4 regions of the Tardiphaga sp. genome follow, and region 1 is predicted to be linked to each of the others. Evidence: predicted binding sites of a transcription regulator. Region 1 holds the regulator's gene; each other region holds the start of a gene.
What was found. Region 1 encodes LexA, which represses DNA repair genes until DNA is damaged. Its sites were predicted from a motif close to TGTTCNNNNTGTGTTCNG; they were not measured.
Positions count from the first base shown of each region.

Region 2: the regulator LexA is predicted to act here: its motif matches at 846-863, upstream of ACEK02_RS24565 (ImuA family protein).
Region 3: the regulator LexA is predicted to act here: its motif matches at 848-865, upstream of ACEK02_RS33415 (single-stranded DNA-binding protein).
Region 4: the regulator LexA is predicted to act here: its motif matches at 929-946, upstream of recA (recombinase RecA).

Region 1 is NZ_JBGMOE010000122.1:40,328-42,528, reverse strand. Features, by position in the region: gene ACEK02_RS16735 (ComEC/Rec2 family competence protein) at 1-849, shown strand, start outside; gene lexA (transcriptional repressor LexA) at 873-1,589, opposite strand; gene ACEK02_RS16725 (N-acetyltransferase family protein) at 1,891-2,201, opposite strand, start outside.
Region 2 is NZ_JBGMOE010000185.1:8,108-10,308, forward strand. Features, by position in the region: gene ACEK02_RS24560 (putative DNA modification/repair radical SAM protein) at 1-763, opposite strand, end outside; gene ACEK02_RS24565 (ImuA family protein) at 926-1,717, shown strand; gene ACEK02_RS24570 (DNA polymerase Y family protein) at 1,611-2,201, shown strand, end outside.
Region 3 is NZ_JBGMOE010000238.1:21,587-23,787, reverse strand. Features, by position in the region: gene ACEK02_RS33420 (outer membrane protein) at 1-567, opposite strand, end outside; gene ACEK02_RS33415 (single-stranded DNA-binding protein) at 1,042-1,551, shown strand; gene ACEK02_RS33410 (DUF2306 domain-containing protein) at 1,727-2,131, shown strand.
Region 4 is NZ_JBGMOE010000127.1:7,573-9,773, forward strand. Features, by position in the region: gene ACEK02_RS17345 (hypothetical protein) at 176-343, shown strand; gene ACEK02_RS17350 (hypothetical protein) at 419-643, opposite strand; gene recA (recombinase RecA) at 1,049-2,152, shown strand.

The sequences.
Region 1 (2,201 bases):
AATCTGCTGGCGATGCCGGTGGTCTCCGCGCTTGTGATGCCTGCCGGCATTCTCGGGCTCGTGGCTATGCCGTTCGGCTTTGACGGCGTGTTCTGGGGGCTGATGGATCTCGGCATCCAGTGGATGATCGTGGTCGCGCAATGGGTCGCCGCGTTGCCCGGCGCCATCGGCCGGATGCCGGCCTTCGGGACCGGACCGCTGATACTAGCCAGTATCGGCATCATCGTCCTCGGACTGCTGCGCACGCCGTTGCGCTTCGCGGGGGCTGGCGTGCTGGCGCTCTCGATTGTCTGGGCGTTACTGGTCAAGCAGCCGGATGTGCTGATCTCGGGTGACGGTCACAGCGTCGCGGTACGGGGCAGGGACGGGCTTCTGCGCGTGATGCGCAGCGTCAAGGATACGTTTCTGCTGAAAGAGTGGCTCGCCGGCGATGCAGATGCGCGCCTGCCGACGGATGGCTCCCTCAGCCATGGCGTGTCCTGCGACCGCGACGGATGCATCACGCCGCTCGCTGATGGTGCTTTGGTGGCACTGGTGCTGCAGCCGGGTGCATTCACGGATGACTGCGAGAACGCGGCGCTCATCATCACGACGAAACAACCGCCAAAGGATTGCCGTGCGTTGGTGATCGATCAGGATCGCCTGCAACGAAATGGGGCGATGAGTGTGCAGCGAAAGGCGAACGGCTTTGCTATCGACGCTGTGCGGCCGCGCGGCTTGGATCGCCCGTGGTCACGCGCCATTCCCGATGAGCCATCACCCGACACGCCACAGGCGGGTCGTCCGCAGCAAAACCGGCCGCTCGATGCGACGCCGGCGGAAACTGATCTTCAACCCGAAGATCAGTAGTCCGTCAATGCGACAGCCTTGGCTTAGTAGCGCCGGTACAGGCCGATCAGCCTGCCCTGAATGCGGACCCGGTTGGGTGGCAGGATGCGGACTTCATAGGCGTCGTTGGCAGGCTCCAGCGCGATCGACGCGCCGCGGCGACGGAAGCGCTTCAGCGTGGCTTCCTCGTCGTCAATCAGGGCCACCACGATGTCGCCGGTGTCGGCGCTCTCGTTGCGCTGGATCAGCACGGTATCGCCGTCCAGAATGCCGGCGTCCTGCATGGAATCGCCGCGCACTTCGAGCGCGTAATGTTCGCCGGAGCCGAGCATGTCCGCGGGCATGCTGATGGTGTGACTGCGGGTCTGCAGGGCCTCGATCGGCGTACCTGCGGCGATCCGGCCCATCACCGGGATGGCGACAGTCCGACCGTTATCGTCATCGCCGCTACCGATGCTGGCGGCCGGACGCACCCTGCCGAGCGTGCCTTCGATGACACTGGGTGTGAAGCCGCGGCGGCCGGTGCCGCCAGTAACCGGCGCGCCGAGCTCTGGCAACTTGATGACTTCGATGGCGCGGGCGCGGTTCGGCAGCCGGCGGATGAAGCCGCGTTCTTCCAGCGCCGTGATCAGACGGTGAATGCCGGACTTGGAGCGCAGGTCGAGCGCATCCTTCATTTCGTCGAAGGAGGGCGGGACGCCGGCTTCCTTCAGCCGTTGATCGATGAATCGCAGGAGTTCGTATTGTTTGCGCGTGAGCATCTGAAGCCATCCTCAGTTGACGGTGTCGGCCGCCGCGTGCGTTTCAAAGGGCCTTCGAACGGTGAGCCTCAATCCAGGGGCGATCATTCGAAGATCGGTTGCGCGAGTTCGGGCACTCTCAAACTACTCAAAGCCACAGAATCTCGAAACAAATCATGAACGAACACTATATGTTCCATATGTGTTCCGCAATGCTTAATTTGCCGTCAACGGAAAGCGCATTGAGCGCGGCTGAGGGGCTGTTCCTGGCCGGTCGTCGATCTCTTGCCGGATACCGAAAACGCTCCTGCCGGAGCTTGCGCTATGCGGACGTCACCCGCCCGACGGGCGGCGGCGGAGTCGTGGAGCCGGTGGCTAGCGAGCGCTGAACCATGATCGTGTCGGCCCAGCGGCCGGAGCGATAGGCGACACCGGGTAGCAGGCCCACGCGGGCAAAGCCGAAGCTCTCATGAAGGCCGAGCGAGGCCGTGTTGTCGGCATCGATATAGCCGATGATCTGCCGGAAGCCGGCCGCCGCGCAGACGTCGATGAGTTCGCGCATCAACAGTCGGCCGATGCCCTGGCCGACATGTCCGTGGTGGATATAGATCGAATGCTTGACCGTGTAGCGAT
Region 2 (2,201 bases), on a different contig from region 1:
GCTTGAGATTGTAGGATCCGTAGAGATTGGCCGAGGTTCGGATGATGGTTGAATCATTGGCGCTGTCGGCGCCGACGATCATCTGCGTGCTCTGGCCGGCCGGTGCAAAACGCGGCCCGACTTTGCCGCGTGGCGTCGGCTTGCGTTCTTCGCGGGCTTCATCGAGCTTCAACCGCAATCGACCCATGGTGCGACGAATGGCGCGGACGTCTTTCTCCGGCGCCAGCTTTGCCAGGCTGTCTTCCTCGGGCACCTCGATATTGATGGAGAGGCGGTCGGCATATTTGCCGGCCTCGGTAATTAGTACATCGTCGGCTTCCGGAATGGTCTTGAGATGGATATAGCCGCGGAAGTGATGTTCCTCGCGCAGTTTCCGCGCGACGGCGACAACCTGTTCCATCGTGTAATCGGGGCTGCGAATGATGCCCGACGAGAGAAACAGTCCCTCGATGTAATTGCGCTTGTAGAAATCCAGCGTCAGTTGCACCACTTCGTCCACGGTGAAGCGGGCGCGCGTCACATTGCTGGAGGCCCGGTTGACGCAATAAAGGCAATCGTAATTGCAGGCATTGGTGAGCAGGATCTTCAGCAGCGAGATGCAGCGGCCGTCCGGCGCATAGGAATGACAGATCCCCATTCCTGCATCGGTCGAGCCGATGCCTTTACCGTCGCGGGAGTCCCGTTTCTCGGTACCGCTGGACGCACAGGACGCGTCGTACTTCGCGGCATCCGCCAGGATCTCCAGCTTGCGCTTCACGTCCATGTTCAAAAATCCCTTTGATTTCAAATGCTAAAAAAGTGGCTGATGATCCCGATTGACTCGGCTTGCCATGTTGGCTTTATATTAGAACATATCATGAACAAATGGCCCGGCCATGGGTTCACTAAAAACCCGCCACGGCAAAACAATTTCGAGGAGCGGCGCATGACCGGCGCACGCATGACCACGCTCGCGCGTCTGCGCGGCAGCATCGAGCGCATCGAGACCCACAGCGATACCTACGCGCCGGATCGGGTATCGCTCGGTCATGCCGAGGCGGACGCGGCGCTACAAGGCGGGCTCGCACGTGGCACGATGCATGAGGTGTTCGCCGAAGGCCGTCACAGCGCGGCGGCCACGGGCTTTGTCGCCGGCCTTGCGCATCGTGTTTCGGCAAAGCGGCCGCTGCTGTGGATCCGGCAGGATTTCTCCGAACGCGAATGTGGCGCGTTGGCCATGAGCGGCTGGCGTGAGCTCGGCCTCGATCCGCGTTTACTGGTCACCGTGCGCGCGCCGGATGTCGAGACGGCATTACGGACCACGGCTGATGCGCTGGCCTGCGATGCGCTGGGCAGCGTCGTGCTGGAGACCTGGGGCGACAGCAGGCAGTTCGACATGGTCGCCAGCCGTAAACTCACGCTGGCAGCGCGGGGCTCGGGCGTCACCTGTCTCTTGCTGCGGACCGCAGGTGTTCCGGCGCCGAGTACGGCGGAAACCCGCTGGCTCATCCGCTCCGCGCATTCGCCGCCGGTCAGGTCCTGGGAAGCATGGGGCGCGCCAATGCTCGACGTGCAACTGGTTCGCAACCGCCATGGCCCGAACGGCCAATGGATCATGGAATGGAAGTGTGATGAGTGCGTGTTCCGTGACATCTCGGCGTATCCTCAGCCTGTGGCTGCCACGCCTGCCGACCGATCGCATCAAGCGGCAGCGTATCCGCAACGGAGAACAGGATAGTCCGCAGCCCTGCATCGTCGTCGCCAAGCAAAACAATGCGTTGCAGATTTCCACGCTGAATGATGCCGCGGCGAAGCTCGGCCTCGAGCCCGGCCTGCCGCTTGCCAATGCTCGCGCGGTCTGTCCGGACATCCAGGTGTTTGACGCCGACCCCGTCGCCGATACCCAGACGCTGACCGACATCGCCGACTGGTGCGATCGTTTCACGCCCCTGATCGCGCTGGATCTGCCGCATGGTCTGGTTCTCGACATCACCGGCTGCGCCCATCTGTTCGGCGACGAGGCGGCGCTGATGAAACAGCTCTGTGTGACGCTGTCGCGGCAGGGGTTTATCGTCAGCGCAGCGATTGCGGGGACATCCACATGCGCACGCACGCTCAGTCGCTATGCGCATGGCCGGATCGTCGCTGCGGGCGAGGAGGCCAAAGCGGTGACGCCGCTGCCGCTGTTCACGCTCGGCGCCGATGAGGCGATCATCCGCGGA
Region 3 (2,201 bases), on a different contig from region 1:
GTTCTGGGTGAACAGGTATTCGAGGCCGGCGCCGACGGTGTAACCGTCATGCTTGGTGCCAGCTGCGAAGGCAACCGGAGTGCCCACGCCGGTCAGGACCAGCGATTCGCTGTAGTCGGAGTAGGCGTAGCCGCCCTTCACGTAGAGCAGTGCCGGACCCCAAGTGTAACCGATGCGACCGGTGACCGAGGCGAGACCCTTCTGGTTCAGGTTGTAGGTGACGCCTGGCGTGGTGAGGAAAGCGACGTTGGTGTTGTTCGAACCAACCCAGCTGTACTGACCTTCGATACCAACGACCCAGTTCGGAGCGAACTGGTAGTCAGCGCCGATCTGCAGACCGCCGAGGAAACGGCCATCCGAATTGTCGGAGGTGCCGCCGAAGCCGTTGCTGCCGTTGAAGGCGCCGCCGACGTGACCGCCGATGTAGAAACCGGTCCAGTTGTAGATCGGGGCGGGAACGTAGGCCGGAGCCTTGGTGTAGGGACGAGCGGCGAGGTCAGCAGCCATTGCCGGAACCGAAGCGCCCAGAGCGATCAGGGCAACCGTGCCCAACAGAAACTTCTTCATGTGAATTCTCCCCAAAATTGCTTCGCGTCAGCGAAGCCTCGTGTCCCGGCGCAGGCGCCAAAAGCAATTCAGTGATCGAAATATACGCAGTTCTGCCAAAAAGTCCGTCACCCAAATAACACACTCGACCGCGATGTTTGGTTGTTTCTAAGTTAATGAAAGGTATATGGATTTTCTATGAGGGCGGGTTCCCCTCGGGTTCCATTGTTGCCCTGCACACACATAGTGAAGACGGCTCGGTACTTCGACGTCGCCCAACGATTCACCAAGAGGTCTTGTTGAGAACAAAAATGGAACGTGCTATATGGAGCGACGATCAAGGACTACCAACTAAGAGACGTGGATAACCCGGTTACAGGGGCCTGCGCGGAGCGCGGACCGTATAGGGTCCCATTATCAGCGGCGTTTGCGCGCGGGCCGGGGCCTGCGCTGGCGCCCAATCAGCAAATTCAGATTCGAGAGTAGGAGAGTGGCATGGCGGGTAGCGTCAACAAGGTGATTTTGGTCGGCAATCTCGGCAAGGACCCCGAGGTTCGCCGGATGCAGAACGGTAACCCGGTCGTCAACCTGACCGTCGCGACCTCAGATACCTGGCGTGACAAGGGCACCGGCGAGCGCAAGGAAAAGACCGAATGGCATCGCGTCGTGATCTTCAGCGAAGGTCTCGCCAAGGTCGCCGAGCAGTATCTGAAGAAGGGCGCCAAGGTTTATATCGAAGGCGCGTTGCAGACCCGCAAATGGACCGATCCGCAGGGTGTCGAGAAATACTCCACCGAGATCGTGCTGCAGGGCTTCAATTCGACGCTGACCATGCTCGACGGCAAGGGCGGCGGCGCAGGTGGTGGCGGCGGCTATGGCGGTGACGACATGGGCGGCGACTTCGGCTCCAGCGGCCCGTCGAGTGCGCCGCCGCAGCGCCGCGTGGCCGCACCGGCAGGTGGCGGCGGCCGCGGCAGCGACATGGATGACGACATCCCGTTCTGATCTGCTGTTAGAACGTCCTGAATTTCTGCATCGCGCGCTGTGAGCTGATTGCTTACAGCGCGTTTTTCTTTTTGAGGGTGCGGTTAGCTGCGGCAACGTGCGGGCAATACGATCTTTACAATGGAAGATGTCTGCGACAATGAGCTGGCACTGCTTGCTGAATGCGAGGGCCACCATGTCGCTCCAGCCGCTGCTTGATGCCGTTGCCCCGATCCCGCTGCATGCTTTTGCGGCCATGACCGCATTCGTGCTCGGTGTCGTTCAATTGATCGCGCCCAAGGGCACGCTGCCACACAGGACGCTCGGCTGGATCTGGGTGGCGCTGCTCGCCACCGTTGCGATCAGCTCATTCGGGATCCATGGCCATAGCTACCGGCTGTGGCGAGACTGGAGCCCGATCCATCTGCTGTCGATCATTGCGCCGGTGATGCTTGGACTCGGCGTGATCGCCGCGCGCCGGCACCGCGTCAGGGCGCATGCCATCACCATGATTTCGATCTTCGCTGGCGCCCTGGTGATCGCCGGTGTGTTTACCCTCGTGCCCGGCCGGATCATGCACACCGTTGTGTTCGGTCGCTAGATTGCCGCCAGACGGCCGCAGGATTTTCGCAAGATTCGGCTGCTTCGGGCTGGCTTATTCGAGGTCACTT
Region 4 (2,201 bases), on a different contig from region 1:
TTCCGCATGACCGGAGCCGGGCGATGCCGTCTCCGGCGAGGCCTCGCCGTCGAGCCAGTCCTCTAGCCGTCCTCTGCCTGGGCCAAACGCGAGCCATGCCGCTTCCATGTGCCTGAACCGATGCCTGGTCCCGGGAGCGGCGGAACAACCTCAGGCGCCGCGGCATAATATCGGCATGAAACCAACGAAGTCGCTGAGGAAGCAGGCCGAGAAAGCCGAGGCCGCAGCTCGTCGCTCGGAAGACACCGAGCATGCTGAGCGGATGCGGAATCTGGCTGACGCGTTCCGCGCGCAGGCCGATGCGCTGAAGGCCATAAGGAAGAGAGGGAAAGCGAAGAAATAGCGCAGTTCTCTCGTCCATCTCTTGGAGCAGGAAGCCGGCACGATGCCGAGAATGAAAGAGGTCGCTGAAACGGCCTTACTTCTTTGGATTGAAGCGCCCGCCAAGGGCTTTGATACTTCCGGCCGAAGGTTGCTTGTTCGTGAACTCGGCTATGGCCTCCGCCAGCTCAGCGTCTGACATCGGGTTGACGGGCTGATGCAACGAGCCGTCCCGAAAGCCACGCTCGATGGCCGCATAGTGTTCAGACTCATCTACAAGAATGAGTTTCCTAATTCTGGCCAGGATTGCAGAGAAGGTCATGGCGCGACTTCGGCAAGTTCTAGTTCGTGAGACAGTCTACCTGTCGGGTACGGCGGGCAATATAGCTCCGGAGTTTGGGAAGAACTGAAGCACCTTACGCCTCGTTATCCCGGTCGGGGGATTTTAAGAACAAGTTGTTGCAGAGACTGACTGATGAGGTTGGGCATCTAGCTGCGGTGCAGCAACTTGATGCTTCCATTCCCGGATGGTTATCGATCCCCCGAAATGAATGAGGCCGCCCACCGAGGGCGGCGGCCGGAAACAGGCCAGTACCCAAATTCTCAAAAGAACATATTGCGAACATAGAACGAATGGGGTACATTGATTTCACCCCGAACAGCGCTGCCATCCTTTGGCGCTTGCCGTTTGTCCCTGTCGCGAATCCCTTCATAAGGAGCTAGATCAATGGCTACCACTCCGACTGCCCTGCGTATCGTTGAAGGATCCTCCATGGACAAGACCAAGGCCCTGTCGGCCGCGCTCTCCCAGATCGAGCGCCAGTTCGGCAAGGGCTCGGTGATGAAGCTCGGCAAGAACGATCGCTCGATGGATATCGAGACGATCTCGTCGGGCTCGCTGGGACTGGACATCGCCCTCGGCGTCGGCGGCCTGCCGCGCGGCCGGGTGGTCGAAATCTACGGGCCGGAATCCTCGGGCAAGACCACGCTGGCGCTGCACACGGTGGCCGAAGCCCAGAAGAAGGGCGGCATCTGCGCCTTCATCGACGCCGAACACGCGCTCGATCCGGTCTATGCCCGCAAGCTCGGCGTGAATATCGATGACCTTCTGATCTCGCAGCCGGACCCCGGCGAGCAGGCGCTGGAAATCTGCGACACGCTGGTGCGCTCCGGCGCGGTTGATGTGCTGGTGGTGGACTCGGTGGCCGCGCTGGTGCCGCGTGCCGAACTGGAAGGCGAAATGGGCGACGCGCTGCCCGGCCTGCAGGCGCGCTTGATGAGCCAGGCGCTGCGCAAGCTGACCGCCTCGATCAACAAGTCCAACACCATGGTGATCTTCATCAACCAGATCCGCATGAAGATCGGTGTGATGTACGGCTCGCCGGAAACCACCACCGGCGGCAATGCGCTGAAATTCTACGCCTCGGTGCGTCTCGACATCCGCCGCATCGGTGCGATCAAGGAACGCGACGAAGTGGTTGGCAACTCCACCCGCGTCAAGGTCGTGAAGAACAAGCTGGCGCCGCCCTTCAAGCAGGTCGAATTCGACATCATGTATGGCGAAGGCGTCTCCAAGATGGGCGAAATCCTCGATCTCGGCGTCAAGGCCGGCATTGTCGAGAAGTCCGGTGCCTGGTTCTCCTATGACAGCCAGCGTCTCGGCCAGGGGCGCGAGAATTCCAAGGCCTTCCTGAAGGCCAATCCGGACATGACCGCCAAGATCGAAGCCTCGATCCGGCAGAATTCCGGCCTGATCGCCGAGCAGATTCTCGCCGGTCCCGTCGAGCGTGACGAAGACGGCGGCGACGGCGAGGAGCCGGCAGAAGATTAATCGGATCGGGTTCGGTGGATCTTGCCGGACCGATCTTGCAGCCGACATT